DNA from 4 places in the Ruegeria sp. HKCCA0235A genome. Region 4 is predicted to be linked to each of the others. Evidence: riboswitches for the same ligand, from Rfam matches in the RefSeq annotation. Region 4 holds a riboswitch; each other region holds the start of a gene.
What was found. Region 4 has a riboswitch for cobalamin ahead of GOW56_RS20420 (hypothetical protein). Riboswitches for the same ligand answer to the same signal wherever they lie in the genome.

Region 1 (7,995 bases), on a different contig from region 4:
ATGTCACAGACAAAGCGGTCGATGCGGGTGATGGCCTCGGCGGTGCAGGTTGCCTGATCGAGGCCGAGATCGCTTTCCAGCCCTATCGCCTGCGCCTCATCTCGGATATCTTCCTGCAAGCGGTCGCGGCGTTTGGGGTCAAGCCCGTCGGCGTTGGAAAACTCATCCAGCAGCGATTCAAGCCGCACCATCCGATCCGGCGTGCCGCTTTCCTTCATCGGGGGCGGGATGTGGCCCAGCGTGACGGCTCCGATCCGGCGCTTGGCTTGCGCGGCCTCGCCCGGGTCGTTCACGATAAACGGGTAGATCACCGGCAGATCGCCGATCAGCGCCTCGGGCCAACAATCGGCAGACAAGGCGACCGATTTTCCGGGCAACCATTCCAGCGTTCCATGCGCGCCGATATGGATCAGCGCATCGGCACCCAACCCTTTGCGCAGCCACAGATAGAAGGCGACATAACCGTGGCGCGGGGTGCGCGAGAGGTCATGATAGTCGTCATCCCGCAACTCGGGCGTGCCGCGTTCGGGTTGCAGCGCGACCAGCGCCTTGCCGCGCCGAAGCGCGTTGAAATGGAAGGCCCCATTGGCACAGGCCGGATCATCTTCGGGCGCGCCCCAAACGGTGGGCAGATCAGCGCGCAGGGTCTCGGGCAATTCCGCAAGCGCATCCTGATAATCCCCGAGCGACCACGAAATCCGTGCGTCCAGAAGAGTGTCGGCAATCGGCTCGCCTGTCGCGATGTCATAGCCTTCTTCGTCAAGATCGGACAGCATCGCCTCGGCCGAGGCCAGCGCGTCGAGGCCAACCGCATGGGCCATCTGCCAGTCTTTGCCGGGATAGGTGGACAGGACCAACGCAGGAATCTGATCTGCCTTGGGTTTGTCGTTCAATGCAAGCCAGCCCGATACACGGTCGATGATCGCTTCGATCCGGTCCGGTTCGGGCCGATGTGCAAAGCGCGCGTATTCCAGATGCGGATCGCGTTTGCCGGGTTCCTTGAAAGACGCGATTCCCGCCGAGATCCGTCCATCCACCTCGGGCAGTACCACATGCATGGCAAGATCGGCCGGGGACAATCCGCGTTCCGCCTCGGCCCAGGCTTTGCGGCGGGAGGTGGCGAGAGCGACCTGAAACACCGGCACGCCTGCCGCGTCCAGAGGCGACGTTCCCGACGCGCCTTTTCCTGAAAACGAAGTGGCGTTGACAATGGCCGATGGGTTCAGCGCAACAACATGTTCCCGCAACCAGTCGGCGGCCACAGGCGCCTTGAGAGACGGGGCAAACAGGCCCACCGCCTGGAATCCACGGGCGCGCAGGCTGCGGATCAGGACGGCGATCGGGGCGGTGTCTGCCGAGGTCAGGTAAGCGCGGTAAAAGGTGACGAGGATTCGTTTGGCCTTGCTTTCGAATGCGGTTTCCACCGGGATTACGCCGCGATCCGGACACCACGTACCACATTCGGGCAAGGTCTTGGCGCCCATCACCGGACCGGCATAAAGCCCCGCCGCCAAAGCCATCTGTGCCAGCGCCGCCTGTGCCGCGACCTCGCCGCCGGTATCGCACAGATGCGCCAGACGTCGCAGGGTCGAGACCGGCAGGGTGGAATAGTCATCCAGCCGCGTATCCTCGCGCCCGTCAGCGGGCAGCACCGCCAGCGCGATGCCCTTGGCCTGCGCCAGCGCCAGAACCTGCTGCAACCCATAAGGCCAGTAGGGGACGCCGCCGATCAGCCGGATCAGAATGCCCTTGGCGCCCTCCAGCGTCTGCTCGACATAGGTATCGACCGACAACGGGTGTTTCAACGCCGTCAAATTCGCCAGCCGCAGGGTCGGCATTCGCCCTTCCGGTCCGCCGCCGCGATGCCAGCCAGCCGCGAAAGCCCCCAGATCGCTGTCCGAAAAGGACAGCACCACCAGATCCGCCGGGCTCTGGCCCAGATCGGTTGGGGTCTCGGTTTCCTCGAGCCCGTGGCTTTCGCGGAAGACGACGTGCATGTGTCTTACTCGGCAGCCTCACGCACACCCACGAGGATTTCGCGGATTTCCGCCTCTTTGATATCGTCATGCTCGGCGATGACGACCAGACGCGAACGACGGTCTTCACCGGGTTCCCACGGGCGGTCATACTGGTGACGCACGCGGGCACCTACCGCCTGAACCAGCAGGCGCATGGGTTTGCCCTGAACGGCGGCATACCCTTTGACGCGCAGGATGTTCAGTTCATTGGCGAGGCGTTCGATATTGGCGACCAGTTGGGTCGGATCGGTCTGCTCGGGCAGCTCGACGATGATGCTTTCGAAATCGTCATGCTCGTGATCGTGATGGCCGTCGTGATGCGAGGGGCGGGCGTCCATGTCATCCTCGGCGGCGGCTTCCAGACCCAGCACAACGCGCACGTCCACGGCACCTTCGGCCACTTCGACGACGGGCAGGGGGCGCGGCGCCTCGGCGGCGATGATCTCGCGCGCTTTGGCCACGCCTTCGGGGCCGGCGAGGTCGGGCTTGGTCAGCAGGATGATGTCGGCGCACGAGATCTGATCCTCGAACACCTCGGACAGGGGCGTTTCGTGGTCGATCGAGTCATCGGCCATGCGCTGGGCGTCCACCGCTTCGACATTGGGCGCGAAACGGCCTGCGGCCACAGCCTCGGCATCGGCCAAGGCGATCACGCCGTCGACGGTGATCTTCGAGCGGATGTCAGGCCAGTCGAATGCCTTGAGCAGCGGTTTCGGCAGGGCCAGACCGCTGGTTTCGATCAGGATATGATCCGGGCGCGGCTCCAACGCCATCAGGGCCTCGATGGTGGGAATGAAATCATCTGCCACGGTGCAGCAGATGCAGCCATTGGCCAGTTCCATGATGTTTTCCGCCGGGCAATCAGGAATGGCGCAGGATTTCAGGATGTCGCCATCGACGCCTACATCGCCGAACTCGTTGACCACGACAGCAAGGCGCTTGCCCTGTGGGTTCTGCATCAGGTGACGCACCAAAGTGGTCTTGCCCGAGCCCAGAAAGCCGGTGATCACTGTGACGGGGAGTTTTTCGAGGTTCGACATGTCAGGCTCCAATCGGGGGAATGCGCGAGGCACAGTTCTTGCGAAAATGTTCGGGGCGTTCGCGCCATTTCACCAAACCATCTTCCGTGGCCAGATACTTGGTCGCGCCGTCGACGATGACGTCGACATGATCTGTTTCGTTCAGGTTTTCATACACGAAGGTCCAGCGGCCCGGCCCGCGCAACACGATCGAACAGCCTTGATCACAGTTTGACAGGCATTCAACGGCTTTCAGGGTGACACCGTCGGGCAGGTCTGCCTGTTCCAGGGCCTTGTGCAACAAAGCGCCCGGGCGTTGCGCATCATCTTCGACAGGCAGGCCGCGACGGCAGGTGGTACAGACCAGCAACTCGACTGGTGCGGTCTCGGTCATGTCTCTCATCCCCCCAAATCCTCTTCGCGGGGGACGGGGTTTCATGCGGGCCACGATTGGTCATGGACCCGACACCGGAACACCCCGCCCGGTTTCAACTTCGGTTGTTGGCAGGTCTCCCGGCTTGCGGATGCCAGAGGCGGGCCTCTGTCGGATGTCCCGCCTTCCCGGCTTTCGGGCCAGTGGCATTGGGCATCCTCTCCGTTCACGGTCGCGGGGGCGGCTGCGTTTGGCGGCAAGACCGTTGACGCATTCCCTTTTCATCGGCTCTCACCGACACCAACGAAAGGGACATGCGGCACCGCTGGCCTGCTTGTCAAGCGAGTCGCGCGCAACAATGATGCAGAGGCATGGAAAGCGACCTGTGGGCGTCGATGGGCGGCATGGTGTGCCGGGCTCCAGCCCGAGATGGGCCGGGCGACGAACGGTATCTCAGCAAGGGGCGTAGACTATAGTGAACGGGTGCCTAGACTGAACCTTTCCAGATGATGGGAAAAGACCACCGAACACCCCGGACCCTCTTGCGCTAATAGATGACGTTTATCATGAGCAGCGAGACGACCAGAAACAGCGCTGTCATTATTCCGCCGGAGCGGACGAAATCCATCACCTTGTATCCGGCCGGACCCATGATCAACGCGTTTACCTGATGGGTTGGGATGATGAAGCTGTTCGAGGTCGATATGGCGACCGTCAGGGCAAAGACGGCCGGGTTTCCACCCGCCGCCACCGCAATCGATACCGCCAGAGGCACCAGCAGAACTGTGGCCCCCACATTGGACATGACCAAAGAAAAGGCCGTCGCCAGAATGGCGATGCCGGTTTGCAACGACCAGAGCGGCCAGCCGTCCAGAATTATCATGATCTGCTGGGCGATCCACGCGGCCGTGCCTGTGTTCTGCACGGCTTGTCCCAAAGGTATAAGGCAAGCGAGCAGGAATACGGTGTTCCATCCGACCGCGCGGTACGCCTCGTCCACGCTGAGCACACGGGTCAGCATCATGCCCACCGCGCCGGTAAGAAGACAGAGTGAAAGCCGGACGTCCGTGAACAGGATCAACGACAGCGAAATGGCGAAGAATGCCAGGGCCCAGCCGACTTTTTGCGGCCTCAACTCGTCCTGAGGAAAGTCCGTCGTCACAACGACGAAATCCGGATCTCGTTTGATCCGCATCAGGTTGTCCCATCTGGTATGCGCCACAAGCATGTCGCCCGCCTGAAACTTTTCGAGCCCGATCTGAGTGGATTCGTGATCCTCGGTCTCGACATGGCTCAGCGTCTCTTCGCCGCGGTGAATGGCCAGCAGCGACATCCCGTAGGTCTTGCGAAACAAAAGCTCGCGGGGGCATTTGCCGATCAGCTTGCTGTCGGGCGTGATGACCACCTCGGCCACGCCTGCATTGGTTGGGGCGAACTCTTCGACGAAAATGTCCAAATCCGGAAGAACGGTCAGCCCGTATTTCTCGGCGAACTTCTCGACCTCCCAACGGCGGCCGACGATGGCCAGCCGACACGGCGCTGCAATTTCCGCTGTCAAAACCTGAACCATCGAGGTTTTGCCGCGATAGAAGGTGGAAATGATGTACAGGTGGTTTTCGTGGTTGATGTCGGCCAGAATCTCGCCGACCAAAGGGCTGTCCTCGGGCACCACGACTTCGAACACATCGGCTTTGAGGCCATAGACCCTTTGCAGGTATTCCTGTGTCCCTTGTCCGGTACCCGTATTGTCAGGCCCTTCAGCCTCGGGCAAAACCCAACGTCCCAACAGCAGAAAGTAACCAATTCCCGTCAGGATCAGAACCGCACCGATCGGCGTGACCGAGAACAGGCCGAAGGGCTCCATTTTCTGAGAGGCCGGCAGACTGTCATTTGCCGTCAGGATCAGATCGTTCAGCAGGATAAGAGGAGACGACCCCACCATCGTCATGGTGCCGCCCAAAATGGCGCAGAATCCCATCGGCATGAGCAGGCGCGACAGTGGTATGCCCGACCGTGTGGAAATTCGGCTGACAACCGGCAGAAACAGAGCAGCGGCGCCGACATTCTGCATGAACGAGGATATGACGCCAACGGTGCCGGAAATGATTGGTACAACCCTGCCTTCGGATTTGCCGCCGTATTTGAGGATGACGGCAGCCACCTTGTTCATGATCCCCGTCTTGTCCAGACCGGCCCCGACGATCATGACCGCAATGATCGAGATGACGGCATTGGATGCGAAGCCGTCGAACAGAAGGGTGACATCCGCCAGATTTCCCAGCCCGGGCGCGTAGCTGAGCAAGCCTATGAGAACCAGAACCAATATGGCGGAAAGGTCGATCCTTATGATCTCGGAAACGAACAGAAAAACGGTGAAAGCCAGCAGGGTGCAAACGACCCCCATCTCGAAGGTAAAGGCAATGTGTTCCACAATACGTCCAGAACTTTTTCTTTGTTAGAGTCCTAGTTCATCCTTCCCGAGTTGTCATGAAGTTTCGTTTTTCGGCGATGGTGAGACATAATATTGCTCAAGGGCTGTTGTTTGAGCAATGCTTTCGGGAACCCCGTTTGACGAACACGTCAGAAAGAAGGATTGGACAAATTGCATGAGGCAGCCTGCACGTTTCGAGCGGGTGCGATGCCGTTCCAACCAAGTCGAAGCAGCACAGGTAATGGCAGGTCAATTCCAGCCATGGAAGACAGACAATCCGACAGCTTTGTTTGCGGCACCATTCTGCCGCTGCCTGAACCGCTTAAAGGGCCTGCTTGGCCGTCCCTGATCGCAATCTGACTACAAGAATGGTATACATCTGAAAGGGCCGGAACAATGGTTCAGGTCACCAATTCTGAACATTTCGAGATGAAGATGCCAAGGAAGTACGGCGAGGTGTTGCCTGAACGCAAGCTGGCGGCATATGCCAAGAATGCTCGCAGTCGGATGGAACAGAACCAGATCGCAACACGAAAAATCCAATAGTTGGTTGGATATTGAACCTCGAGGAGGGAAAAAGTACCGCAAGTCATTGGAGGTACTGGAGGCGAGTACCGGAATCGAACCGGTGTACACGGATTTGCAATCCGCCAGTGAGGTCTGTTTTTCAACGGTTTTACTGTAAACGGACCCCGTTTGTTCACGACGAGAAATCAACGACTTACAAGGAAACGGTAAACGGTTTCCGGGCGGATGCAACATGAAAAGGCTCCGTCCATTCAAAGATGTTCAGCTCCAGTGGTTACGGTTGTTGTTGCTCGATTCAGAGCTCAGTCCGCGCGCATTCCAGTTTGCGACTTATTTGGCGGTTTGGCGCTGCAACAAGGAAGCAGGACCGAACGAAGGGAAGGCTTGGCCGTCTCATTCGCAGGTATGCGAAGACCTTGGCCTAAAAAGCGAAAAGACCATCCAGCGCTTGATTAAAGAACTCGACGGCAAGTGGTTCGATATTAAGCGCGGGAATGGTCTCAGGCATTCGACAGAATACGTCCCTACCAAAGCAACGCATCTCGCAGCTCAAGAACTACGCGAACAAGAAGAGGAAAAAAAGCCGGACAATATTGTCCGCCTTCCAACCGCCAAAGGCGGACATTCTTGTCCGAAAACCCGGACAAATCTGACCTCAGAGCCCGGACAGAAATGTCCGCCAAAAAAAGAGCAAGAAAAAACAAAAGAAAAAGGCGCTTGCGCGCCGGATTTGCCTGATCAGGGGCAATCCGGCCCGCCGCGACAGTGCCCGGTACGCACGCTCGTTGTCGTCAGAGCTGACGATGCTGAGAAGACTGTGGCCTGGGATCAGTGGTTGAGCGACAACGGCTTTCCCCCGCTTCACGGTTTGTCGATCCACGGTAGTGATGGGAGTGATCACGGCTACCTAATGCCGCGCCGATGGGTGCCCACCAACAATGAAGATCAATCAATGGTCCGAGGATACATCCGGTGGTCGTTAGCGCACCAGTATGGGTGGCCAACGCCTGGTGATCCCGAGAGGCGGCGTGGTCAGCACAATCACAATTCTAGGCCGCAACTGATTCAGGGAGCCGGATTATGAACACCAATCAAATTAAGGGCTGTTCGTTCGCGTTTCCTGAAGGTTTGAAAGTCCCCGCAGCGGCCAAATCTCATCCAGAATTGGTAACGGAGTTGAACTTTGGCGAGGAACTGACAGAAAACAATTGGCTTTCTGAGCTATGGCAAGGAAAGACCGTAGCTGAACTGGGCTGCAGCTTGGGGCTTAGAGCCGCATATCTTGCGCCATGCACGCGTCAGATTTTCTGCACTGATCCAGATGCGAGGCGTTTGAGCCTAGCACGTGAGACGTTTCGGCTAAATCAACGCAGAAATGTGGTGGTGGTCGATGAAATCGCCAATGAAATCTCGACTGATGTGCTGTTCATTGACACCCGTCGCTGTAGCGACGGATCCCTGCCAGAATTCAAAGCACAAGCGCCACTCTTGATCGTTGCCGGGCCACTTCCTCGAAGCACTGCATCGAGAGTGTTGGAAGCAGGCTACGAACACCTCCCCCAATACCATCGAGCAGCGGTGTTTGAAGCACCACGGAGGCACCATGGAGTTCAGTGATCTCTTCAA
Region 2 (7,995 bases), on a different contig from region 4:
CGAACACAAAGCAACACGCGAAGCGGCGGTGTTGTTCGATCAGACGTCCTTCGCCAAATTCGCCCTCAAGGGTCCCGATGCTTTGGCAGCGATGAACTGGATCTGCGCCAATGATGTGGACAAGCCGGTTGGCGCGCTGGTCTATACCCAAATGCTGAACGACAAGGGCGGGATCGAGTGTGACCTGACCGTTGGGCGCGTGGCTCATGACGAGTTCTACATCGTCACCGGCACCGGCTATGCCACCCATGACTTCGACTGGATCAACCGCAGCATTCCCGAGGGTATGAATTGCCAGCTTTTCGATATCACTTCATCGAATGCAGTCCTGTCATTGATGGGGCCAAAAGCGCGCGATGTTCTTGCGGCGGTGACGCGCGATGACGTCTCGAACAGCGGGTTCAAGTTTGGCACGATCCGCACCATCGGCATCGCCGGGTGCCCGGTTAAGGCGCTGCGCGTGACTTATGTGGGTGAACTGGGCTGGGAACTGCACCTGCCGGTGGAATATGCACAAACCGTGTATGACGCCTTGATGGAGGCAGGGCGCCCGCATGGATTGATCAATGCGGGCTACAGGGCGATTGAATCGCTGCGTCTTGAAAAAGGCTATCGCGCCTGGGGCTCGGATATCGGGCCGGATCATACGCCGTTCGAAAGCGGCTTGGGCTGGGCCGTGAAACTCCGGAAAAATATTGATTTCAAAGGGCGCGCCGCCTCTGAGGCGCAAAAAACCGGCGGCGTAAAGAAGATGCTGGCATGTTTCACGGTTGACCCCGAGGTTGTTCTTCTGGGGCGTGAAACGATCTATCGGAATGGCGAAAGGGTCGGATGGCTGACTTCGGGCGGCTATGGTTACACCGTCGAAAAGTCGATCGGCTACGGTTACATCCGAAACGCCAACGGTGTCGACGCACAATACGTCACATCAGGGACATATGAATTGGATGTCGCCACTCAGAGGGTTCCTTGCGAAGTGACGCTGCAACCGCTTTACGACCCGCAGATGAGCCGGGTGAAGACCTGACCCGAGGGTGCAAGAGCAGATCTACCGACACACGCACGGCGATCGGAACACATGGGGAAAGCATGCAAACAGGGCAAATCCGCCCCGAGTGTCCGAATGTTCGTCGAATCTGACGGATTTCGATCCATAAGCCATTGATAAAGTTTCAGTATTGTCACACCTCATGCCCATCTGAAAACTGAACTGCAAGACTTCTCATTCAGCTTTCAGGGCGAACAACCTTTCATCCGTCAGAGATTGGATGACTTCAGCCGAAAGGACCGGAAATGGTAACCCCAGATGCGTTGACTGAACACGCGATGAAGATTGCTGATATTGCCGCGGAGTCCGCGATGCGGTTTTTTCGGGGGTCTTTGGGCATTGAATTCAAACAGGATGAAAGCCCGGTGACGCAGGCCGACAAGGCAGTTGAGGCGGAAGTACGCACCTACCTGAAACAGCATTTTCCCGGACACGGCATCTTTGGCGAAGAGCACGGTCAAGAAGCAGGCGACGGGCGTCATATGTGGGTGATTGACCCGATTGACGGAACCCGTTCGTTTCTGTCCGGCCATCCTTTGTTCGGGTTCCTTTTGGCGCACCTTGTGGATGGGCGCCCTCGGTTGGGGCTGGTCGGAATGCCGGCCTTACATGAGACCTATTTGGGTGTGGTTGGTGACGGGGCCAGACTGAACGGGCAACCGATAGAGGTGTCGAACACCACGCGTCTGGATCAATCGGTTTTGTACGTGAATGAAGGCGACAAAATTTATCGCGATCATCCTGACCTGTTCAGACGGCTGATGAATGCAGGGCAGACGCGCCGATTTGCCTATGATTGTTATCCCCATGCCTTGCTTGCTTCGAGCCATGTCGATGCTGTGGTGGATTACGATCTGCAACCTTATGACTATCTGGCGCTCTCACCTCTGATCACGGCTGCTGGTGGAGTGATGACCGATTGGCACGGGCATGCGTTAACCCTCGATTCAGATGGCGCGGTCGTTTCCGCCGCAACCCCTGAACTGCATGCTGAACTGCTTGACCTCATCAATGTCGAAAAATGACGGTGTTGCGCAACCTTGGAAAACTATCTCCCGCGATCAGATTTGAACAAATACAAAAAGACAAAAAGTGATCCTATCGACGTCGTGACGATTCCGACCGGCAACTCCTGCGGAGCCAGAAGAAGGCGTGACAAGATATCGGACAATGTCAACAGAATCGCGCCCACGATCGCCGAGACGATCAGCAGGTTTCGGTGCAGAGTTCCGGCGATGCCGCGTGCAATATGAGGCACCATCAGCCCGACAAAGCCGATTACACCGGCAACGGAAACGAAACTGGCCGTCGCCAACGCGGCAACGAAAAACATGCTGAACCGCAGTCCTTGAACGGGAATACCCAGTGACGATGCTGTGAAATCCCCGGTCAGCAGCGCGTCAAGCCACCGGCTGCGGTAAAGTGAATAGCTCAGGATCAGGCCCAATCCGATCAGGACAAGCGGGAACGTTTCCCATCTTGCCAGTCCCAGACCGCCAAGCATCCAGAATATCACCGAATGAGCAGCGCGATTGTCGCCAGAGAAAATCAGGTAGTTGGTGATTGCGGAAAACAGAAAGGACACCGCCAGGCCAGCCAGGATCAGTTTTTCGGGTGCGCTTGTGCGCAAGCCCTGAACCAGCGCCAGAACAATGCCGGACGCGATCAGACCACCGCAAAATGCCGCCAGCGGCAACGTCCAGATTCCCAGGACATCACCCGTGACGGTGATCACCAGAACGGCGCCGGCAGCAGCACCCGAGGACAGACCGAACAGAAACGGATCTGCCAGGTCGTTTCGCGTCGTTGTTTGCAAAACGACACCAACGACGCCCAGTCCCGCACCAATCACGGCGGCAAACAAGGCACGGGGCAGGCGAAGGTCGAAGACGATCCGGTGCAAGGGCGACATGTCTCCTTCCACCAGACCGGTTCCGAGGCCGATGGCCGAAAAAACTTCGCGTATGGGGATTGGGGTGGTCCCGTAGACGATCGACAACAGCAAAAGGGCGGTCAGAACAACCGCCCCCAGCACTATCAAACGGCCCAATCGGACCATATCAGTTGGTCTCCGGGTGCATCGCCTTCGCCATCTTCTCGATCGCTTCGATATTTGCCGGGCCGGGCGTCAGTTCCTCGTAACGCAGGCCAATCCAGCGCTCGTTCTTTACCGCGTCCGTTTGTGACATCACCGGGTGATCCTTGAGGAACTGAAAGGTGTCCTCTGCGCCGTTGCCGGATTGATAATCGAGCAGCACCAGAAACTCCGGGTTGGCCGCTGCCACGGCCTCCCACGACGTGCGACCCCAGCTGGTATCCAGATCATGCGTCACGTTCTCGCCACCCGCGGCTGCGATCATTGCATCGGGAATGGCGAACTTGCCGGCGGTAAACGGAGCATCGGCCGGCCCGTCCAGCAGGAACACGCGGGGCTTCGCTAGATCGGCTGTTTTTGCTTCGATGGCGGACAGTTGGTCCTTCCAGCGGGCAACCAGCGCCTCGGCCTTGTCCTCGACCTGCATGACCGTGCCCAGACGCAGAACGTCATCAAACAACAGGTTCATGCTGGCCTCGGGGCGATCCTTGTCCAGATGCACGCAGCTTTCGGACAGGATCATGGTCTTGATACCAAAGGGTTCCAGCGTGTCGGGCGTGACGTCACCGCCGGGTTTCATGCCATAGTACCAACCGGCAAAAAACAGATCGGGTTCGACGGCCACAAGGTTTTCAATGGTCGGGTATTTGGGGGCAAGCTCTGGGATATCGCCACGCTGAGCATCAAAATCAGGGCTTGTTTTGTACCAGCCGGTAATTCCGGTAAGCCCCACGATCTTGTCCTGAAGGCCGAGCGCAAAGGCCATATCCGCCATGTTCATGTCATGCACGACCAGACGTTCCGGCGCCGAGTCAAAAGCCAGCGGTTCGCCGCAATTGTCCACGGTGACGGCTTCCGCTGCCGCGCCACCTGCCAAGCCAGCGAAAACAACCACCGGCCAAAGTTTCTGCATCATATTTAAGTTCCTGTTATTATGACAGTTTCCGTTTTCGGATATCCAGTGCGGGGATCATGCGGCCTTCGTGCTGAAAGCACAGATAATCCACGCCGAATGTCTCACGTACCCGGTCTGGGGTCAGAACTTCGACAACAGGCCCGAACCCCGTCAGACGCGTGGCTTTCATCAGCGCCACATGGGTGGCGAATTCCGGGATCATGACCAGATCATGGACGATCATGACGACCGTTACCCCCAGATCAGCAACCAGAGACAGCATGTGCCCCTTGGCATCGGGGTCCAGATGGTTGGTTGGCTCGTCTAGAAACAGCAAGGACGGGTTCTGGGCCAACGCGCGCGCGATATGTGCGCGCTGACGTTCTCCGCCGGACAGTTGACCCATCGTTTTGTTGGCAAAATGCGACAGCTCGGTCGTCGTCAGAACCCGTTCCAGATCAGCCTTGTGCTGAGCCATCGAACGTTCGCCCTGAATCGGGATTTGCCCCAGCGCAACATAGTCTTGCAGGCGCATCCGCCCGTCAGGCATTTCCTGCTGCCCGACCACAGCAATGGAGCGGGCACGTTGGCGGGCGGACAGGGTCCGAAGGCTTTGGCCTTCTATCCAAACATCACCCAAGATAACCCGTTCGATCCCGCACAGCAGTTTCAGCAGAGTGGTCTTGCCGGCGCCGTTCGGCCCGGCGATTGCCAGAATTGATCCTTCTTCCAGACGAAAGGACACATCCTGCAACAGGATATCGCCATTAAGAGCATAGTACTCCAAATTCTCGGCAACCAGAAAACTCATGAAGCGCCACCGGACGGCAATGCGGGTATTCGCGACAAGGTCTTTGCGAAAAGGGCAGGGGGGCGGTCCGAGGCGCTGGTCCAGCCATCGTCACTGTCGCCGAACTGGGTCGCGAATTCGACCAAGGCGGACAGGTCGTGTGATGTCGTGATATCGCCAAACAGGTACTGCGCTTTGCCCGGGGCCTGAAATCCGACCGTCATGGCCCGTTCACAACCTGCCATGCAGGCCACCATTCGGGTTTCAAAACCGTCAGGCAACCGGGCATTCAGCTCGTCTTGCGCAGCCTCGGCAGACATCGCCCCCTGACATGTTGAACAGATCAGAACGTAGTGATCAGAATAGCAGGTCATAGCCATCTCCGTCGTTTGCCAGACGCAGACAGAGGGCACATACCCAGATATTACGCAAACACGCCATCAAGCCTCCTTCCGAGACGCCCCGCCTCGGGTTGGTTTATAGTGCGATGGCAGGTCTCCTGACTTGCGGGTCGTTGCTTGGCCGACCTTCCCAACCCATGCGGGTCAGTGGTGAAGTGGCGTCGCTCACCGCTTACAGTTGCGGGGGCAGTCACGGACTTGGCACATTCCAGCGCCGCACCGTGTTCCCATTTTCATCCCTTACGGAACCATCCCGCTCAGCTAGTCCGGCAATGCCAGACTTGTCAAGCGGCAGACGAAGGCGGTGGTAGATGGAATTGCAACAGCCGCGCCAGCTGTCCTGCTGCGCCAGCCCGGACCGAACGGTGTCAATAGTCTGATACAAGAAGGAAATCCGGCTCGAAATCTTTCTCGACCTTTGAAAACCGTGGAATTGGCTTTTCAAACACATTGTTCGTACGGTCGTCATTCACGGTCGATACCTCGCCAATAAGGCAATCGCCGCGCTCGGCCCAGAAAGCGTGCCAGATGTCGGGCATCAGAGTTACGCTTTACCCGGGCTTCAGCCGTACGTGCTCTTGGGGTTGCAAGGTTACGGGGCAGGCATCGCTGGGGACCGTCATCGGGTTGCTGCGGTCGACGCCACCGTTTGGATCCGGCGCATGAATTTCCAGAAAGAGATCGCCGCCGCCCCTGTTGATGATGTCTTCTGCCTTGATAATATGCCGGTGCACCGGAGAAAGCTGATTGTCTTTCGAGATCAACAGTTTTCTGCACAGAGCATCCCACGCCCGGATTTCAGATCCTTCGTCTAACCAGTGCGTAGAGTGAACGGGAATAGGTAATGTTCGTCGAAATGGCCTTGTGCGTAATCGGTAATATCCCATCCCAGCCCGCGGCTGCGGATCGTTTTGGCCAGAGGGCTGCGCATTTTCTCGGGCGATCAATCCGCAAAGAGCGGCTATGCGGCGCCGAAAGATTGAATGAACGTCTGGGCCTAGGGCTTGATGTGGTTGATTTCGGATCGTTTCATCATGCCATCCCGCAGATCAAAGTTCGTGCGCCCAAGGGGGTTCCGCCCCGGCTCGGGAAACGGTTACGGCCGCCACGTCAGCGCCCAGTTCCATGGCGGCTTGCAGGCTTTCAACCGTCAATCCGCGCAGACCTGACTTGGTCAGATGCCCAGCGCGGCTGAGCTCGGTCAGGACGCCGGCGTTGAACGTGTCACCTGCGCCGATCGTATCGACCACTTCAACGGGTTTCACAGGAACCGAGACTTCGGAACCATCCGCCAGGTAACCGTGCGCCCCATCACTGCCACGCGTGACGATGACAACGGAAGGACCCGCCTGCAACAGCACAGACGCTTTTGCGGATTCGGCTTCAGCGCCCGGAATGATCCAGTCCAGGTCCTCGTCTGAAACCTTGACGATATCCGCACGCGAGATCATACGGTTCAAACGCGTCCGAAATCGGGTTTGATCCTTGATGAAATCCGGGCGGATATTCGGGTCCAGCATCACTGCCCGGTCGGAACCGTGGCGGTCCAGAAGGGCGGCGTAGGCATCTGCGCAAGGTTCACACGCAAGGCTGATTCCGCCGAGATACAGGGCAGAGACAGCAGGAAGCTGATCGGGCATGTCTTCGGGCAGCAACATCCGGCCCGCAGTGTTTTCATCAACAAAGCTGTACGACGCGTGTCCATCCGAGAGCTGCACAAAGGCAAGCGTGGTCGGACGGTCCGAGGTGATCACATGTGTCGTGTCCACATGGCTCGCTTTCAGCGCATCGATCAGTTGTTGGCCGAACATATCCGATGACAAACCTGTCAGCATCCCTACCGGAACACCCAGACGTCCCATCGCGACGGCTGTGTTCAGAACTGCACCACCAGTATGTGGCACAAAACCAATTGCGCCCGATGCGGTCGGTTCTGAAATCATATCTATCAGCGCTTCACCACAGCACAGGATCATGTCTTGGTCCTTTTTGGTAAGAAACTTCGGTTAGTCTGGTTGCTGTCTCAGCGCATTCTTGCAGAAGTTGTTTGCGCCGATGATCCCGAACTCTGCCTGTTCAGATACGTATAGGTTCAGGGAGCGGCGCAAATCGCTGAAGCGGCCGCCGCCGTTGAACGCATCCTTGAAGTTGTCACTGAATAGCCAGCGGTTTTTCTCGGCAACGCCGCCGACGAGGAAAACGCCCCCCTCCGGCATCAAGGTGACCGCCAGATCACCCATCAAAGCACCCAGATGGGTGGTAAAAATCTGCGCGGCTTTTTCGGCGACCAGATCGGTGCCGTTACGGGCATCGTTCAGAATGTCCTTTGCAGAGCGCGCCTGAGTTCGCGCTTGACCGGCTGCCAATTCAACCGCCTGATACAGGATCGGCAGGCCGGTTCCGCTTAGGAACATTTCTGCTTCCAGCGCTAGGCTGTCCCCAAAGAAACAGCCCGGTGCGATGCGACGTGCCGCCTCAAAGATATCAACTTCGTCGCGATGGCGCGGGTACAGGCCCACGTGCCCGCCTTCGCCGGAAACCGTGTGATACCTGCCTTCGGAATATAGCAACGCACCAACGCCAAGCCCGGTTCCGGGCCCTACGACCAACCGTGTGCCTGCGGGCGGCGTTGCCTGACCCTGCAAGACCGCAACATCCGACCGGGTCACCTCGGCCACCGACCACGCCGCAGCGGTGAAATCATTTATGACAAAGGTGCGCTCTGCTCCTGTTGCTTTCGCCAACTCGGTTTCCGAAAGATCCAGG
Region 3 (7,995 bases), on a different contig from region 4:
ACGCCCGCACCATCGCCGGTCATGCCGAAGCGCGCCGCGTGGCCTGCAACCGGCTTGAGGGCAATACAGCCGTGGATGACCTTACGGCCAAGCTGGGCGCGCGGGTCGGGCTGGACGCGATCACCCGGCGGCATCCTGCGGCCTCTCATATCCCCGAGAAAACGGCGCAAACGCTGGCGGCGGCCTGGTCGGAACCCGCGCGCGACTGGCCTGCCCCGCCGCGCCCCCGCCCCTTGCTGATGTGGCAGCCCGAACCCGTGATGGCCCCGGAAACCCCGAATGTGCCCTGCACCTTTCGCTGGCGTGGACGAGACTGGCAACTGGCACAGGCCACCGGCCCGGAACGCATCGCGCCGGAATGGTGGCTGGATGACCCCAACTGGCGCAGCGGTGTACGCGATTACTGGGTGGTGGTGACAGAACAAGGGGAGCGCCTGTGGTTGTTCTATGGGCACGGAGGCACGATGTCCGCCGGCTGGTTCTGTCAGGGACAGTTTTGTTAGAGTCTATTTCCCACGATAAACCAGCAGGTCCGGCAGGTAGTCAATCAGACGAATGAACCAGGAAAACGGTGCCGGAAAATCCGTACGGAAACGGCGGCGAGACATTGCCTTGACCACGCGATCCGCCGCATCCTCGGGCGTCATCAACATCGGCATCTTGAAACCGTTCTTTTCGGTCAGGCGGGTTTTGATGAAGCCCGGATTGACGATACGCACCGTCACGCCCGTACCCGCCAGGTCGTGTCGCATCGTCTCGGCCAGAGAAATCAGCGCGGCCTTGCTGGCTCCGTACCCGATTGCGGCGGGCAGCCCGTGATACCCGGCCAGTGACCCGATCAAAGTAACCTCTCCCTGGCCTGCCCGGACAAAACCCGGAACGGTTTCACCCAGAACCCGTAGCGCACCCAGATAGTTCACATCGCTCATCCTGAGCGACGCCTCGGTGTCCCATTCGGCCGAACGCATGGGGTCATACGCACCTGCATTGTAAACCAGCCCGTCGACATGCCCCGCCTCGGCAACAGCCGAACGAACAGAGTCTAACTCGGTCACATCGCACCGGATCGCGCGCGCATCCGGCAGTTCAGAACACAGTTCGGACAACCGCTCAAGATTGCGCGCAGACAGGATCAGGGAAGCACCCTGTTGGCCAAGCGCATGCGCCAAAGCGCGACCCAGCCCTTCGCTTGCGCCGATGATCCAAATGGTTTTGCCGTCAAAGCTGCTCATGTGTGGGCCGATTCAGTTGTGTTTCACCATAATACGGCCTCGCATCCGCTTCGGATCAAAACGGTAGCGCAGGTCACGGAAGCTCAAACCAGAAGCCAAAAGGTAGTGCATCTGTTAAAAACTTCTAATCGGATTGATCCACTTGTGCCTACCCTGCGTATCTTTTTGTAAACTGTCACATAAAGAGGCTGGAATGTTCGACGAACCCCGGGGTGTACGGAAGAAAATCGCGATTGTAGGTGCAGGTATTTCGGGACTTTCCGCCGCTTACTATCTTTCAGAAAACAACGACGTGACAGTCTATGAGGCCGAACCTCGGCTTGGTGGCCATGCCCGCACGGTGATGGCCGGAAAGAACGGGGATCAACCGGTCGATACGGGCTTCATCGTCTTCAACTATGCGACATATCCCTACCTGACCCGGCTGTTTGATGAGCTGGGCGTGCCCGTGATCGAAAGCGAGATGAGCTTTGGCGCGACAATCGACAATGGCCGCATTGAATACGGGTTGAACAATCTGCGCACACTGACCGCTCAAAAGCGCAATCTGGCGCGTCCGGCTTACTATAAGATGATCGCTGATATTCTGCGGTTTGGCAAAGAAGCCCCAGAAGCCGCCAAGGACGATGACACCACGATTGGCGAATTGGTGGACCAGCTGCGGCTGGGTCACTGGTTCCGGCACAATTATCTGATGCCGATGTGCGGTGCCATCTGGTCTACGCCGGTCGAGTTCGTGGATCAGTTCCCCGCACGCTCTTTGGTGCAGTTTTTCCGCAATCACGCTTTGCTGGCAAGTGGTCGCGCAAACCAGCATCAATGGTACACGGTCAAAGGCGGCAGCATAGAGTATGTCCGCCGGATCGACGCGGCCCTTCGTGCGCGGGGGGCAGAAATACGTCTGGCCAGCCCTGTTCAGAATGTATCCCGTGACGAGATGGGCGTCACCATCCACAGCCAGGGCGCCGTGGATCAGTTCGATGAAATCATCCTGGCCACCCATTCGGACCAGTCGCTTGCCATTTTGGGTGATGGCGCGACCCCCGCGGAAGCCGCTGCATTGGGCGCAATCCGCTACCAGCCCAATACGGCCACATTGCATTGTGACCCAGGTCAGATGCCAAAGCGGCGCGCCTGCTGGTCAAGCTGGACCTATCGTTCGCAAGCCGGAGATGTGGGGGTAACCTACTGGATGAACCGGCTTCAGAACATTCCGGACAGTGACCCGCTGTTTGTAACGCTGAACGCTTCATCAGAAATTCCCGCGGAAAAGATCTATGACCAGGTTGAATTTGCCCATCCGGTCTTCGACAAGGCCGCCCTGAAGGCGCAAGGGCAAATCCGCGAGATGCAGGGACAGAACCGAACTTGGTTTGCCGGTGCTTACAACCGGCACGGATTTCACGAAGACGGGATAGCCAGCGCGATGCATGTCGTTGCTCGAATAAATGGCGCCCCGCAAACCATCGGAGCTGACAATGGCATTCCTGGGAAAGACCCGGCCCTATCTGTTGCCGCTGAATAAGGCGATATGGCGCACAGCGTTTCTTGCACTTTCCTTGCTGATCCCCAATGGGCTGGTCGCGTCGCCGGTCACGGAAGAACTGAACGATGCCCAACTGCGCGGAACCGCGACGTTCCGGTATCTGGGTTTGCCGATCTATGACGCCAAACTCTATACGCCCAAAGGTGCGCCGTTCAGTTGGAGCGAAGATATCGCCCTGCAACTGACCTATCGCAAGAACATCAAGAAGAAAGCGCTGGTCAACTCGACCCTGGACGAGATGGACCGCATCGGCCGGTCAGCACCCGTTCGCGACCAACTGAACCGGTGTTTCAATGCCGTGGCAAAAGGGGACAGCTATCTGGCGGTTTCTGATGGTCCCGACAAGGTCAGTTTCTGGCTGAACGGGCAAAAGACCTGCACCATGGCGTATCCGGGCATCAAGCGCAGTTTCATGTCCGTGTTCCTGGGAGACAACACGCGGTCCGCGTCCTTCACGCGCAGGCTACAGGGGCGGTGATGCTCTATCCCCGGGTCAGTCTCTATGCGTTGATGCTCGCTGCGGCGGGTATCCCGCTTTATATCCACTTGCCGCGCTTTGCAGCCGTGAACCTGGGTATTGGCCTTGGGGTCATTGGTACGGTGCTGCTGGTGATCCGTTTGGTGGATCTGGTGCAGGATCCGCTGATCGGTTGGGCAATCGACCGATGGCCCGGCGGCCAGCTTGCATTTGCGGCGATGGCGGCTTTGGGGCTGGCAATCGGGTTTCCCCTGCTTTTCAATCTGCCGCAGGGTGCCAGCGTGCCGGAACTGGTCGCGATCCTGATCTTGCTGTTCTCGGCGTACAGCCTGGGAACCATTCTTCTGTATGGTCGCAGCGCAACTCTGGCGAAGCGAACCGATCCGCAAGAGCTGATGACACTGGCCGCCTATCGTGAAGGCGGGCAGTTGACCGGGGTGGTCATCGCAGCCAGCGCTCCGGCCCTGTTGGTCGCTTTCGGGGCACACTCCCAAGGCTACCCCGCATTCGGAGCGTTTCTGGGGCTGCTGTCCGTTCTGACCTTGATACTGACGATCCCGATCTGGCGACGCAGACCGATCACCGGATCAGGCCTGTCCTTTGCAGGTCTGGGTCAGGCCGGTGGCTTGCGCCTTCTTGCGCTGGCTTTGGTCAACAGCCTCCCGGTTGCCATAACCTCCACCCTGTTTCTGTTTTTTGTGGAAGACCGGCTGCAACTGCCGGGCAAGGCGGGTCCTTTGTTGATCCTGTTTTTCCTGAGCGCAGGCGCGAGCGTCCCGCTCTGGGCAAAGCTCAGCAACAGAATTGGCCCGAAACAGACTCTGATCATCGCCATGCCGCTCTCGATTGCCGGCTTTATCGGCGCTGCCACACTGAGTGCAGGAAATCTTGCGGGTTTTGCAATGATCTGTCTCGCCTCGGGCGCGGCGCTGGGCGCAGATATGGTCGTGTTGCCGGCCATGTTCTCGATCGTCCTTACCCGGGCCGGGCTGAACGCATCAGCCGCGTTTGGCGTCTGGTCCTTCGCTGGCAAACTGGGCCTCGCCCTGGCTGCCTTTTTCACTCTGCCGCTGCTGGAACGCAGCGGTTTCACCCCCGGTCAAACCAATTCCGCACAGGCGCTGGATACACTCAATCTTGCCTATGCGGTGCTGCCCTGTATCCTGAAAGTCGGAGCGTTCGGGATGGTGTTGACCCTGCCCACCGAGGTCACAAGCAAATGAACGCTTTCACCATCATCCTTCTGGTCCTTCTGACCGCTGTCTTCATCCGCGCAAGGCTGCTGAGCTTTCGCGCGCAATCGCCGTCCGATTACAGTGGCACCGGGCCAAATTTTTCGCTGAAAAAACACCTGAACGGAGAGATCTTGTCCGAGGGCCTGATCTATGGCCCCAATGGCAAAATGTCGAACAGTTTTGTCGCGCGCATGTTCGGCGAATGGCAAGGCAACTCGGGCACTCTGACCGAATACTTCACCTATTCCAACGGAAAACAGATGACGCGCAAATGGTACCTGACGCTGGGAACCGGCAACACGTTCACGGCAATGGCGGATGATATCGTGGGCGAAGGTCGGGGCATCATCTCGGGGTCCACGGTAAAACTGAACTATCGCATCATTCTGCCAGATGACGCTGGTGGACATACGCTGGATGTCACCGATTGGATGTATCTGACAGAAACCGGCGTCATCATGAACCGGTCCGAAATGCGCAAGTTTGGCGTCAAGGTCGCGGAACTGATCGCCACAATGCGTCCAAGCCCCAGTTCGAAACCGATTCATCCAAGTGGGTCAAACGGGTATGACGCGACTTCGGAAGGGAAGCCGTTGCAATGATCACCTTTCGCTCTTTCATCGCCTGCATTGCCATCGCAAGCCTTGCAATTTTGGCGGCCTGCTCCAGCAAACCGAAGGTACCAAAAACGTTTCTGTCGGACCGACAGTTGAACCTCGAGGAATTTTTCGAAGGCAAAACAGTGGCCTACGGTCAGTTTCAGGATGTTTTGGGAAATATCCCCCGCAGATTCACAGTTGATATCGACGGGACATGGGACGGCGAAACCCTGACACTGGTCGAAGACTTCGTGTACGACGATGGCGCGACGGAACAGCGCATTTGGACATTGACCAAAACCGGAGAGGATACGTGGACCGGTACGGCTCCTGGCGTGCTGGGCACCGCCAGCGGGATTGAACGCGGGGATACGTTCAACTGGAAATACAAGATCGACCTGCCGATCAAGGACGGGACCATGCGTGTCAAATTCGACGACTGGATGTGGCTGCTGGATGACGACCGTCTGCTGAACCGCGCGTATGTCTCACGCTATGGCGTCCGTCTGGGTGAAGTCATCCTATTCTTCGAGAAGAAATAGGGCCGCCAGGCCCGGTTTCATCACAAAAGTCAGTAGAAAATAAACTCGTCCACCAATGCTGTCGTCGATCCCTTGACCTCACCAGCCGTGTTCGCCCTTGGCCCGTCCGGGGCTGCACCCTCGGCGCGTTCGCCGCCGTCGACCTTCAAGCGCGCGCGTTCTATCTGCCCCCAGAGGAAAAACAGGCCATCCCGTTTTCCTATGAGGCGCGAAGGAACTGTTGTCCGCAAAACACCTGTTTTCGGTTTTGGCATCTGCTCTCTTACTGCCTCCGGTGTTTTCCACCATTTTCGGAAAACGTAATGGTTTTTCCCGAAAAAGACAATTTTTTATGGACAAAACGAGGTTTTCTACCAGCCGTTGATAGGATGGACTGACAACTCTCGCATGACGGATATTGGCCTTTTTCACCTGCCCCATTGAAAGCCAGCACTATCCCGAACGGATCAACTTCACCTAAAAGGGTTTGCTGCAAACCTCCTTCATTTGGCCTGACACTCTCTTTTCCAGCCATGCTCAGGCGACGTGCAGCGTTTCGTTTCTGATCCGAGCAGCCGGGCCTTCGCCGTCGCGGTTGGGGGACAATTAGGCGGCGCCGATGTCAGACGTGGCCGCATCCATCGCAAGGCCATCGGCCACCGCAAAACGCCATGCTGGCGGGCCTGCCACGCCCCTGTGCCAAGGACTGTGATCCCGGCGCCGTCCACGCTGCCGGAAAATTTCCATGTCTGTTTTGAAACCGGAAATGTCGCAAGCATTTCAGCGCCCAAGCGGGTAAAAAGTAGGCTGCCATCGTGAGGTGCCGCTGCTTGATTCTCAGACAGCGGAGAATTGGGAAGCCGGTGGAATTCCGGCACTGCCCCCGCAACGGTAAGGAAGGTCAGGTTCGACAATCAACCACTGGGACGAGGTTCCCGGGAAGGTGTCGCAACCGGGTGCAAGCCCCTTTCAAGTCCGGAAACCAACCTTGCAGATATGTCAAACCGCGGGTGGCGGTGGGGGCACGGGTTTCGGACGTGGTCCTCGCGCGCCTCCGGACGGTTCCTCCCTGTCATCTGCCCAAGCAATGCCGCGGGGCGCGGCAGGAGAGCCAGAAGTGAACAATGTCCAAAACCTGTTGGCGCGTCGAATCCCGGGCTATGCTCTGGAACGGGCCTTTTACACCGACCCCGAGATCTTTCAGACCGACCTGGAAACCATCCACTATCGCGAATGGCTCTTTGCCATTCCTGCCTGCGAACTGGTGAAAGCCGGCGACTATGTAACATACAACGTGGGTGCCTATCGCGTGATCATCGTGCGCGGCGCCGACAACCAGATCCGGGCGTTTCACAACACCTGCCGCCATCGCGGCTCGATCATATGCAAGGCGGCAAAAGGCAACGCGCCGAAGCTGGTTTGCCCGTATCATCAATGGACCTACGAACTTGACGGCTCATTGCTGTGGGCCCGCGACATGGGGCCGGAGTTTGATCCCAGACAGCATGGTTTGAAGACGGTTCATTGCCGCGAGCTTGCCGGGTTGGTTTACATCTGTCTGGCGGATGTCGCCCCGGATTTTGACACGTTCGCCAATATCGCGCGCCCGTATCTTGAGCCGCATGATCTTGCGAATGCCAAGGTCGCCTTCGAAAGCACGATCATCGAGAACGGCAACTGGAAGCTGGTCTGGGAAAACAATCGCGAGTGCTATCACTGCGGCGGCAACCACCCTGCGCTGTGCCGGACCTTCCCTGATGATCCGGGCGTGACGGGGATCGAAGGCGGTGAAGCCCCAGCCTATATGCAAGCCCATTTCGACAGGTGCCAGGCTGCCGGCATGCCATCGCAGTTCTATCTGCACGAGGACGGCCAATACCGTCTGGCGCGGATGCCGCTGAAAGAAGGCGCCGAGAGCTATACGATGGACGGGAAATCCGCCGTGCGCAGCTGGTTGGGCCGGTCGCCCTTTGCGGATGCGGGATCGCTTTTGAAGTTCCACTATCCGACCACGTGGAACCACTTTCTTGCCGATCACTCGATTGTTTTCCGCGTCACGCCGATCAGCCCGACAGAGACCGAGGTCACGACCAAATGGCTGGTCAACAAGGATGCGGTTGAAGGCGTTGACTATGACGTGAAACGCCTGACCGAAGTCTGGGTCGCCACGAATGACGAAGATCGACAGGTGGTCGAGGACAACCAGCAGGGCATCAACAGCCCGGCCTATGTGCCCGGCCCATATTCAGCCATTCAGGAATCCGGTGTGCTGCAATTCGTGGATTGGTATTGCAACACAGTGTCGGCCCGCCTGGCCCCTGACTCCATGGCGGCGGAGTAAGTCTGATGAAAGACCTGAACACGCTTTCATCAGCCGTCTGGCA
Region 4 (7,995 bases):
TGCCGTCCAGATCAAAGCGGATCGGATAACTCTCACCCTGTTTAATGTCGCCCCATGCCTTGTTGTACACGGCGAAATACCCACGATTGCCCAGCGCATCATAGCCCAGCCGCACCACCGAGAGATCCTGATACACCGTCTGGATCAGGCACCCGTTGCCAAGCGCTGGGTCCATCATGATGTTCCAACCTTCGACAAAGCCCTTGTCGATGAGGTCTTGGGCTAGGGCGGAGGTGGCTGTCAAAGCGGCGAAAGTGAGGGCGAGAAGGCGGGTCATAGCACATCCACAAATCAGACAATCTATTCATGTCATTGTAAAGTGTTGTAGAACTTAGACAATCCATTAATTTCCCGCGGGCCGTGTCAGGTCTCCTCGCCGTTGGAACAAATCTCAAGTCTCAGGTTAACAATTGCCTGGTTTGGAACGTCTTCTGAATTCAGCGATCCTCCGACAGCTAACCATTCGGAGTATTCAGGGTTAATGCAATCAACGTATAGAACGCCGAAAAAATCGCCATACTTACCGTCACCGCGAACATAGACGTGCCTGTGTGTTTGTTCATCATACTTTTTGTCTTCTGGAATTGCGCTCCACCATTGTTTGTATGGCGGCGGTAAATCGTGCGTGTCTTCGTATAAGTAGAGAGTTTCAGCGGCCAAGGGCGAGGCGAAAGCACCAACAATTGCATAAAACGCTAAGTGTTTCATCGTGTTTGATAATCCGTGGAATTAACAGAAAGAAACTCATCCAATAACAGTACAGCTGTCAAGCTAGTTACCGCGATATTTGAGCGTGCATCGTGCGCTGCGCTGGCGCCGCCTAGCGCAAAGGCCTCGCAAAAAATGAACCGGGAATTAGAGCTACAGTTCCTTCCGCGCCCGCAGCGCGGCCGTGATCGTCCCGTCGTCCAGATAATCCAGTTCTCCGCCAATAGGCACACCCTGCGCCAGCGAAGTCAGGCGGACCTGCCCCTCAAGCTGATCGGCGATGTAGTGGGCGGTGGTCTGGCCATCGACGGTGGCGTTCAGCGCCAGGATGACCTCGGTAATCCCTTCGGACACAATCCGGTCCTTGAGGCGGGGAATGCGCAACTCGTCGGGGCCGATCCCGTCCAGCGCCGACAGCGTGCCGCCCAGAACGTGATAACGCCCTTTGAACACTCCGGCACGCTCCATCGCCCACAGATCGGCGACGTCTTCGACCACGCAGAGCTCTCCGGTTGCGCGGGCCTCATCGTTGCAGATGTCACAGATATCGGTGGTGCCCACGTTGCCGCAATTCAGGCATTCCCGGGCCGTGATCGCGACCTGCTGCATGGCATCAGATAGGGGCGTTAGCAGTAAGGCGCGTTTGCGGATCAGGTGCAGCACAGCGCGGCGGGCCGAGCGCGGGCCCAGGCCCGGCAGTTTGGCCATCAGGTCGATCAGGTTGTCGATGTCGCTGTTCGAACTCATGGCCAATCCTGCTTTGCGCCGGAGGGAGCCTCCGGCGGGAGTATTTTAGAAAAGATGAAGCTCAGAACGGCAGCTTGATGTCTGCGGGCAAGCCCATGCTTTCGGTCAGCTTGGCCATTTCTTCCTGTGAACGTTCAGCGGCTTTGGTCTGTGCATCCTTGATGGCGGCCAGGATCAGGTCTTCAACCACTTCCTTGTCATCGCCGTTGAAGATCGACGGGTCGATATCCAGACCTTTGAGTTCACCCTTGGCTGTCGCCGTTGCCTTGACCAGGCCTGCACCGGATTCGCCGACAACCATCATGTTGTTCAGCTCTTCCTGCATTTCGGTCATCTTGGTTTGCAGGTCCTGCGCGGATTTCATCATCTTGGCCATGTCGCCCAGACCGCCAAGCCCGCCGAGTCCTTTCAGCATAGTATTCTCCTGTGTCTCCGTTTGCGCTCTAGATACGGGCAGCAGCCACATGGCACAAGGGTTCTCCCGCCGGTCGGAGGCTCGATCGTTCCGGCCGGCATGTTGATCGGCGCAGGCGTCAGCAGGATCGTGCCACCCGTCTGCGACGCCATATTCGCCTGCAGGTCCGACACGCGCGGATCGCCCTTGGCGCGCATATGGTCTGCAACCGAGCGTGATTGCATGGAACGCAAAAAATCTGGGCGGGGTTCGAATGGCTACGCGGCATCCGGATCAGAATTGTCACGGGCCGCCTTCCGCTGGCCGGTGTCGCAACAAACGATCTGAGACATGCGGGCGGATGTGTTCGATCGAAACCTCGATCTGTTTCGTTTGAAACAAGGGGTGACGGGCGGTGAGGTCAGTCTTCCTCGAACGGGTCCCACTCGTCTTCCACCTCGGGAAGCGCTTCGGTCTCGACCTTGGCGGCGCGTTGCTCCGGCGTTTCGATCCTGGTGATTTTCGCCTTTGGGAATTGCGCCAGTACCGCCTGCACCAACGGGTGTTTTTCGGCCTCGGATTTCAGAGCCAGCTCGGCCTCGTGCCGTATTTCTGCAATTGTGGGGGCTTCTCCGTCCGAGACGATCGAGACAGCCCACCGATTTCCTGTCCAGCGTTGCAAGGCAGAGCCCAGTCGTGGCGCCAGATCTGCCGGTGCCTGGACGGCAGGCGTGAATTCGATTCGTCCGGGTTGATAGGAGACGAGGCGCACGCCGTTTTCCACCTCGACCAGCAACTTCACGTCGCGATTGGTCCGGATCAGTTCCACCACGTGGTCGAAGGTTGGGTACCGGGCAAGGGCCGTCTGGGTATCCTGCGCCAGGGCTGCAACCGGTGCGCCACCGGCACCGCGAGGGGGCGGCGCATAGGCAGGTGGATGGGCTGCGCCAGCCGGCGCCGGACCGGTGCCCGGTCGGGATATCGAAACGCCGCCATTGGGCCCGCCCGGCGGCGGTGGCGGGGCATCTTGCAACCGTTTGATCAGCTCTTCGGGGCTGGGCAAATCCGCCACATGGGTCAGGCGAATAACGGCCATTTCAGCGGCCATCATGGCGTTGGGGGCAGCCGAGACTTCCTCGAGCGCCTTCAGCAGCATTTGCCACATCCGGGTCAGAACCCGCATCGGCAGAGCCTCGGCCATGTGTTGGCCCCGGGTCCGTTCGTCCGGAGAAACCGTCGGGTCCTGCGCCGCGTCAGGCGTGATCTTCACGACGGACACCCAATGCGTGATCTCGGCCAGATCGCGCAGCACCGCCAGCGGGTCTGCGCCTTCGGCGTATTGGCCGCTCAACTCGGTAAGTGCTCCGGCGGCATCACCGCGCAGGATCATATCCATAAGGTCCAGAACCCGGCCACGGTCTGCCAGTCCAAGCATTGCACGGACCTGATCGGCGGTCGTCTCGCCAGCCCCGTGCGAAATCGCCTGATCCAGCAACGAGGTCGCATCCCGGGCCGATCCTTCCGCTGCTCGGGTGATCAGCGCCAGCGCGTCTTCGGCGATCTGGGCGTTTTCCGCTTCGGCGATCTTGCGCAGCAGGCCAATCATGTCTTCGGGTTCGATCCGGCGCAGGTCGAAACGCTGGCAGCGGGACAGCACGGTGACAGGCACTTTGCGGATTTCAGTGGTTGCAAAGATGAACTTCACATGCGCGGGCGGTTCTTCCAACGTCTTGAGCAGCGCGTTGAACGCGCTGGTCGAGAGCATATGAACCTCGTCGATGATATAAATCTTGTAACGCGCGCTGGCGGCGCGATAGCGAACACTGTCAATGATCTCGCGGATGTCGTTGACGCCCGTACGGCTGGCGGCGTCCATCTCCATCACGTCGACATGGCGGCCTTCCATGATGGCGACACAATGTTCGCACTGACCGCAGGGTTCGGTCGTGGGGCCACCGGTTCCGTCGGGTCCGATGCAGTTCATCCCCTTGGCGATGATCCTTGCGGTCGTGGTTTTGCCGGTGCCGCGAATACCGGTCATGATGAAGGCCTGCGCGATCCGGTCGGCCGCGAACGCGTTTCTTAGGGTGCGCACCATGGCATCCTGACCCACCAGATCGGCAAAGGTTTCCGGGCGATATTTGCGGGCGAGAACCTGATAGGCGGGGCTGGAACTGTCTGTCATGTCTTCTCGTTGGGATTCGGTGCTTGGGCACAGCGTAGTGGCCACCGTTGCCCGCGTCCACAGCGGGGCGCGATGATTTTTGATTTAGAAACGAGTCGCTTTCGCACTAAACTGCATCAGCGGATTTAATGGCTCATTTTTGTAAAGAGTTCTTTGGGGAGGACAGGATTCATGTCGCAGTTGGTGATCTACGCCCTGCAAGTCGGTGGCGGAACGCTGGCACTGACCTCGATGCCCGGACGCGGCGGAGATTACTCCAGCGATCTGGACATGATCGCAGCCTGGCAGCCGGGGCTTGTTGTTTCGATGACGACGGATGTCGAAATGCTTCAGGACGGGGCGCAGGAATTTGGCAGCGATATTCAAAGCCGCGCCAGCCGATGGGTTCACCTGCCGATCGAAGATTTCGGAGCGCCGACAAAAGCGATTGATGACGCGTGGCCGTCCGTCAGCGCCGCGGCCCGGCACGCGCTGTCCGGCGGAGGTCGCGTATTGGTACACTGCCGCGGGGGATGTGGCAGGTCAGGTATGGTTGTCCTTCGGCTTATGGTCGAATGCGGCGAACGCACGGACACGGCGCTGCAACGATTGCGGGCGGTGCGCCCTTGCGCCGTCGAAACGGATGCGCAACTGGCCTGGGCCTCTCGGCGTGCCCAGGCACAGGTCAGTCTGGATTCAGATTGAAATCTGCACGGGCGCGCAAGCAGGTTTCCGAGGCCGGATCGTGGAAACTTCGATCATCGCGCAGGGTGGGGTCTTCACGACGCCGGATGGCATCGCACTGAACGTGTTTCCGAAGATCAGGTCGGCATAGCCGTTCAGCGGCTCAATTGCGGTTTCGGGCTGCGTCCCGCAAAAGACACGAATGCTGTCTGATCGCGCGCGGAAAATTGCATGACATCCGTCGGTGCAATGTGACAGCTCACTGCTGCCCTCAATCTCGAAATCGTCACTGGTGGCCGAGGTCGCCTGGGCCATGGCTTCGGATATCGAGCGCGCCAGCCGCGCCAAAGCGGGGCAGGTTTTACCCGTCCGCTGACATACTGTTGCACTGAATTCATGTGTTTTTGTCTTCCAGATCATCCTGCGCCCTCCGCGCTTGGTGGACAGGATATTTTGGACAGGTGGGACATCGTGATGCCGTCAGGACCTGCCCGGACACCCCGCCCGAGTTTCGGTTTCGTTTCCGATGGCAGGTCTCCTGACTTGCGGGTCATCGCTTTGCCGACCTTCCCAGCCTTCGGGGCCAGTGGTGTTTCGGCATCGCTTACCGCTTACAGTTGCGGGGGCAGTCGCGGATTTGGTTGTTGCCTGCATGACCAGACATTACCGCACCGTGTTCCCTTTTCACCCCGACCCCTTGTGGAGGCCGGAAACCATCACACAACCGCTAGCGTTTGAGCACGCATCGAGTCAAGCCGATCTTTTGGCCGGACGCTTGGTCATGCTGGATACGATGTTGGTTCATGCATAGTGTCGAGGGCGTTGAGGTTCGGAAACCGGATTTACCAAGCGCAAAGCCAGAGATCATGTTGGACACAGAGCAAACGGTATTGACCGAAGAGTTTCGCTTTCCGTCCGGGCAGAAAACACTGTCTGCCCGGTTGTACAGCCCGCTGACCTCGCCCGAAATCGTCGTCGTGCTGAACAGTGCAACGGGTGTGCCGCGCGATTATTACTGTCATTTCGCACGATGGCTTGCTGCCAAGCAGGGTATGGCCTGCCTGACCTATGACTATCGCGATTACGGGCATTCCTTGACTGGCCGCCTGAAAGACTCGCGTGCGACGATGGCGGATTGGGCCTTGATCGACATGCCCGCGGCACGGGCGGAAATGCGCAGACGGTTTCCCGATTCGCAGCATTGGACCATCGGCCATTCGATCGGCGCGATGTTGGGGCCTGTGCAGCCGGATATCGATCTGATTGACCGGATGATCTGTGTGTGTTCGGGGCTGGTAACCCTAAGCGACCATCCATGGCCCTATCGTGGTTTGGCAGGATTGTTCTGGTATGGTCATGCCCCGCTTTTGGCCCGAGCCTTTGGCTACCTTCCCGGAAAGGCGATCGGGTTCGGCTCGGATCTGCCGGCATCGGTCTATTGGCAGTGGCGCAAATGGTGTACGGCGCCTTTGAACTATGTGCCTGAAATCGGGCATGAGTTACCTGCGGCGCAGTGGAAGGATTCTGGAACGCCCGTGGATTTGTTCACCTTCGAGGACGACCAGATGGTGCCGCCGGACGCGGTTTGGCGGCTTGCGGATCTTTACGGCCCCGATGCCAACCGCCACCTGCTGAGCCCTGCCGATTTCGGGTTGTCCGAGGTTGGTCATATCGGAGCATTTGCCCGGCGCAATGCAGCGGTTTGGCCGCGACTGATCGCTTGATCAGACGCGGCGCAGAACGGGCCAGGCCCCGTCCAACAATCACCGGTTGCGAAGTTTCTTTTCCTTCATGACGCCACGGACCATCTTGCCGAACGCTTTGTCCCGCGCCCGAGACTGCGCGACGGTTTCAGAATTGCGCTGATCTTCGCGCCGAAGCTTGCGCCACCGGTCCAATCGAGCCGGATCAAGCGTGCCGTGGCTGATCGCCTTTTGCACGGCACATCCGGGCTCGGAGCTGTGCTGGCAATCCGAAAAACGGCAGTCCCGGCTCAACTCGGCAAGGTCCGAGAAAACGTCGTCGATCCCATCCTGAGCGTCCACCAGGCGCAACGCGCGCATTCCGGGTGTATCGATCAACCAGCCACCGTTGCGCATCCGGTGCAATGCGCGTGCGGTCGTCGTGTGCCGGCCCCGTGCGTCATCCTCGCGAATGTCCGAGGTGGCAAGATTCTGATCGGTCATGGTATTGGCAAGTGTCGTCTTGCCAACGCCCGACGAACCAACCAGCGCTCCGGTCTGGCTTTTTGGGCACCAGGACAGAACCTTTTCAACCTCTGCCGGGTCCAGCGCGTTGATCGCCAGAACCGTCAGGAACGGGTCCAGTGATTGCACCTGTCCCGAGAAACTGTCAGGGTCCGCCGATTTGTCGGCCTTTGTCAGAACAACGACCGGGTAACACCCGGCCTGATACGCAAGCGCCAAATACCGTTCCAGCCGGGGCAGGTTGAAATCGGCATTGCACGAGCTGACGATGAACAGCACATCGACATTGGCTGCGATCAGTTGCATTGCGGCGCCTGTACCGGCGGCGCGTCGGTGCAGCAGGCTGCGCCGGTCGAGCAAATGGCGCACGCGTTTGTCGTCATCGGCGAGAACCCAATCGCCAACGGCATAGCTGCCGGTCGTTTGATCGGGGGTCAGCAACGGGACTTCGCCGTCAGGGTTCAGCCCGATCAGGCGGTCCCGATGAACGGAAGTGATGCGAAAAGGTGTGCAGGAAGGATAAGCCGCGTGTTGCGCAGCAAAGTGAGAGGACCATCCCAGGTCCGAAAGTGCAAGAAACATTGGTTTGCCTGTCGTCAGAAACAGCACTCCCGACGGATGGCGATCGCTCATCCCCGGGTCATGTGTTCAGGCAGTCAGTCGATACCGTGAGGTCAGAACCATGCTGCCCGAAGGGTCTTTGCTACAATCATAAAGCCCTCCTGCGGCTAAGGTTCGTAAAGTGAGAGGTTGGACATCGACCCAAGCGGGGCTCGTTGTGGCTGCTTCCTTCCGGACCTGACCAGGTTGGCGAGGCGCTCGCCCGCGCCAACCTCTCGACTCAGGATATAGGGAAGGCTTCGGCAAAAGACAACCCGTCAGAGCGTCAGCCGAATGCGTGCAAAACCGTTTTCGTCAGGGTCCAGAATCTTGGGGGCAAACCTGTTCAATTCGTCGACATACTTGAAAGCACCGGGACCGGTCCGAAGAATGGTCGTCACCCCCGATTTCGGCATCAGAGAGAACGGATAAGGTTGTCGGGCCAATGGGTCGGGTGGCAGGCGGTGCGTCATGTAATCCCGCAAAATGTC

Region 1: linked by a shared signal. The riboswitch ahead of GOW56_RS16930 (DUF1636 domain-containing protein) and the one ahead of GOW56_RS20420 (hypothetical protein) in region 4 are both predicted to bind cobalamin.
Region 2: linked by a shared signal. The riboswitch ahead of GOW56_RS04505 (DUF1636 domain-containing protein) and the one ahead of GOW56_RS20420 (hypothetical protein) in region 4 are both predicted to bind cobalamin.
Region 3: linked by a shared signal. The riboswitch ahead of GOW56_RS17335 (aromatic ring-hydroxylating dioxygenase subunit alpha) and the one ahead of GOW56_RS20420 (hypothetical protein) in region 4 are both predicted to bind cobalamin.

The regions. Positions count from the first base shown of each region.
Region 1 covers NZ_WQDQ01000010.1:119,165-127,159, reverse strand. Annotated here, with positions in the region: gene cobN (cobaltochelatase subunit CobN) at 1-1,997, opposite strand, end outside; gene cobW (cobalamin biosynthesis protein CobW) at 2,003-3,058, opposite strand; gene GOW56_RS16930 (DUF1636 domain-containing protein) at 3,060-3,431, opposite strand; cobalamin riboswitch at 3,523-3,730, opposite strand; gene GOW56_RS16925 (SLC13 family permease) at 3,958-5,814, opposite strand; gene GOW56_RS16920 (helix-turn-helix domain-containing protein) at 6,602-7,453, shown strand; gene GOW56_RS21860 (hypothetical protein) at 7,450-7,986, shown strand; gene GOW56_RS16915 (DotA/TraY family protein) at 7,973-7,995, shown strand, end outside.
Region 2 covers NZ_WQDQ01000002.1:88,967-96,961, forward strand. Annotated here, with positions in the region: gene GOW56_RS04480 (FAD-dependent oxidoreductase) at 1-1,027, shown strand, start outside; gene GOW56_RS04485 (inositol monophosphatase family protein) at 1,294-2,073, shown strand; gene GOW56_RS04490 (iron ABC transporter permease) at 2,097-3,107, opposite strand; gene GOW56_RS04495 (ABC transporter substrate-binding protein) at 3,109-4,059, opposite strand; gene GOW56_RS04500 (ABC transporter ATP-binding protein) at 4,076-4,849, opposite strand; gene GOW56_RS04505 (DUF1636 domain-containing protein) at 4,846-5,202, opposite strand; cobalamin riboswitch at 5,300-5,497, opposite strand; partial or broken gene GOW56_RS04510 (D-lyxose/D-mannose family sugar isomerase) at 5,598-6,214, opposite strand; gene GOW56_RS04515 (carbohydrate kinase) at 6,279-7,205, opposite strand; gene GOW56_RS21730 (ROK family protein) at 7,236-7,995, opposite strand, start outside.
Region 3 covers NZ_WQDQ01000011.1:22,493-30,487, reverse strand. Annotated here, with positions in the region: gene GOW56_RS17380 (DNA polymerase Y family protein) at 1-503, shown strand, start outside; gene GOW56_RS17375 (SDR family oxidoreductase) at 507-1,232, opposite strand; gene GOW56_RS17370 (NAD(P)/FAD-dependent oxidoreductase) at 1,426-2,757, shown strand; gene GOW56_RS17365 (hypothetical protein) at 2,711-3,256, shown strand; gene GOW56_RS17360 (MFS transporter) at 3,256-4,479, shown strand; gene GOW56_RS17355 (DUF3833 domain-containing protein) at 4,476-5,093, shown strand; gene GOW56_RS17350 (DUF3833 family protein) at 5,090-5,632, shown strand; gene GOW56_RS17345 (hypothetical protein) at 5,662-5,886, opposite strand; cobalamin riboswitch at 6,413-6,617, shown strand; gene GOW56_RS17335 (aromatic ring-hydroxylating dioxygenase subunit alpha) at 6,699-7,952, shown strand; gene GOW56_RS17330 (hybrid-cluster NAD(P)-dependent oxidoreductase) at 7,958-7,995, shown strand, end outside.
Region 4 covers NZ_WQDQ01000016.1:45,732-53,726, reverse strand. Annotated here, with positions in the region: gene GOW56_RS20450 (hypothetical protein) at 1-277, opposite strand, end outside; gene GOW56_RS20445 (hypothetical protein) at 364-708, opposite strand; gene recR (recombination mediator RecR) at 862-1,455, opposite strand; gene GOW56_RS20435 (YbaB/EbfC family nucleoid-associated protein) at 1,517-1,870, opposite strand; gene GOW56_RS20430 (DNA polymerase III subunit gamma/tau) at 2,271-4,034, opposite strand; gene GOW56_RS20425 (dual specificity protein phosphatase family protein) at 4,206-4,718, shown strand; gene GOW56_RS20420 (hypothetical protein) at 4,710-5,117, opposite strand; cobalamin riboswitch at 5,208-5,430, opposite strand; gene GOW56_RS20415 (hypothetical protein) at 5,501-6,421, shown strand; gene rsgA (ribosome small subunit-dependent GTPase A) at 6,461-7,537, opposite strand; RNA gene ffs (signal recognition particle sRNA small type) at 7,645-7,743, opposite strand; gene GOW56_RS20400 (bifunctional 2',3'-cyclic-nucleotide 2'-phosphodiesterase/3'-nucleotidase) at 7,783-7,995, opposite strand, start outside.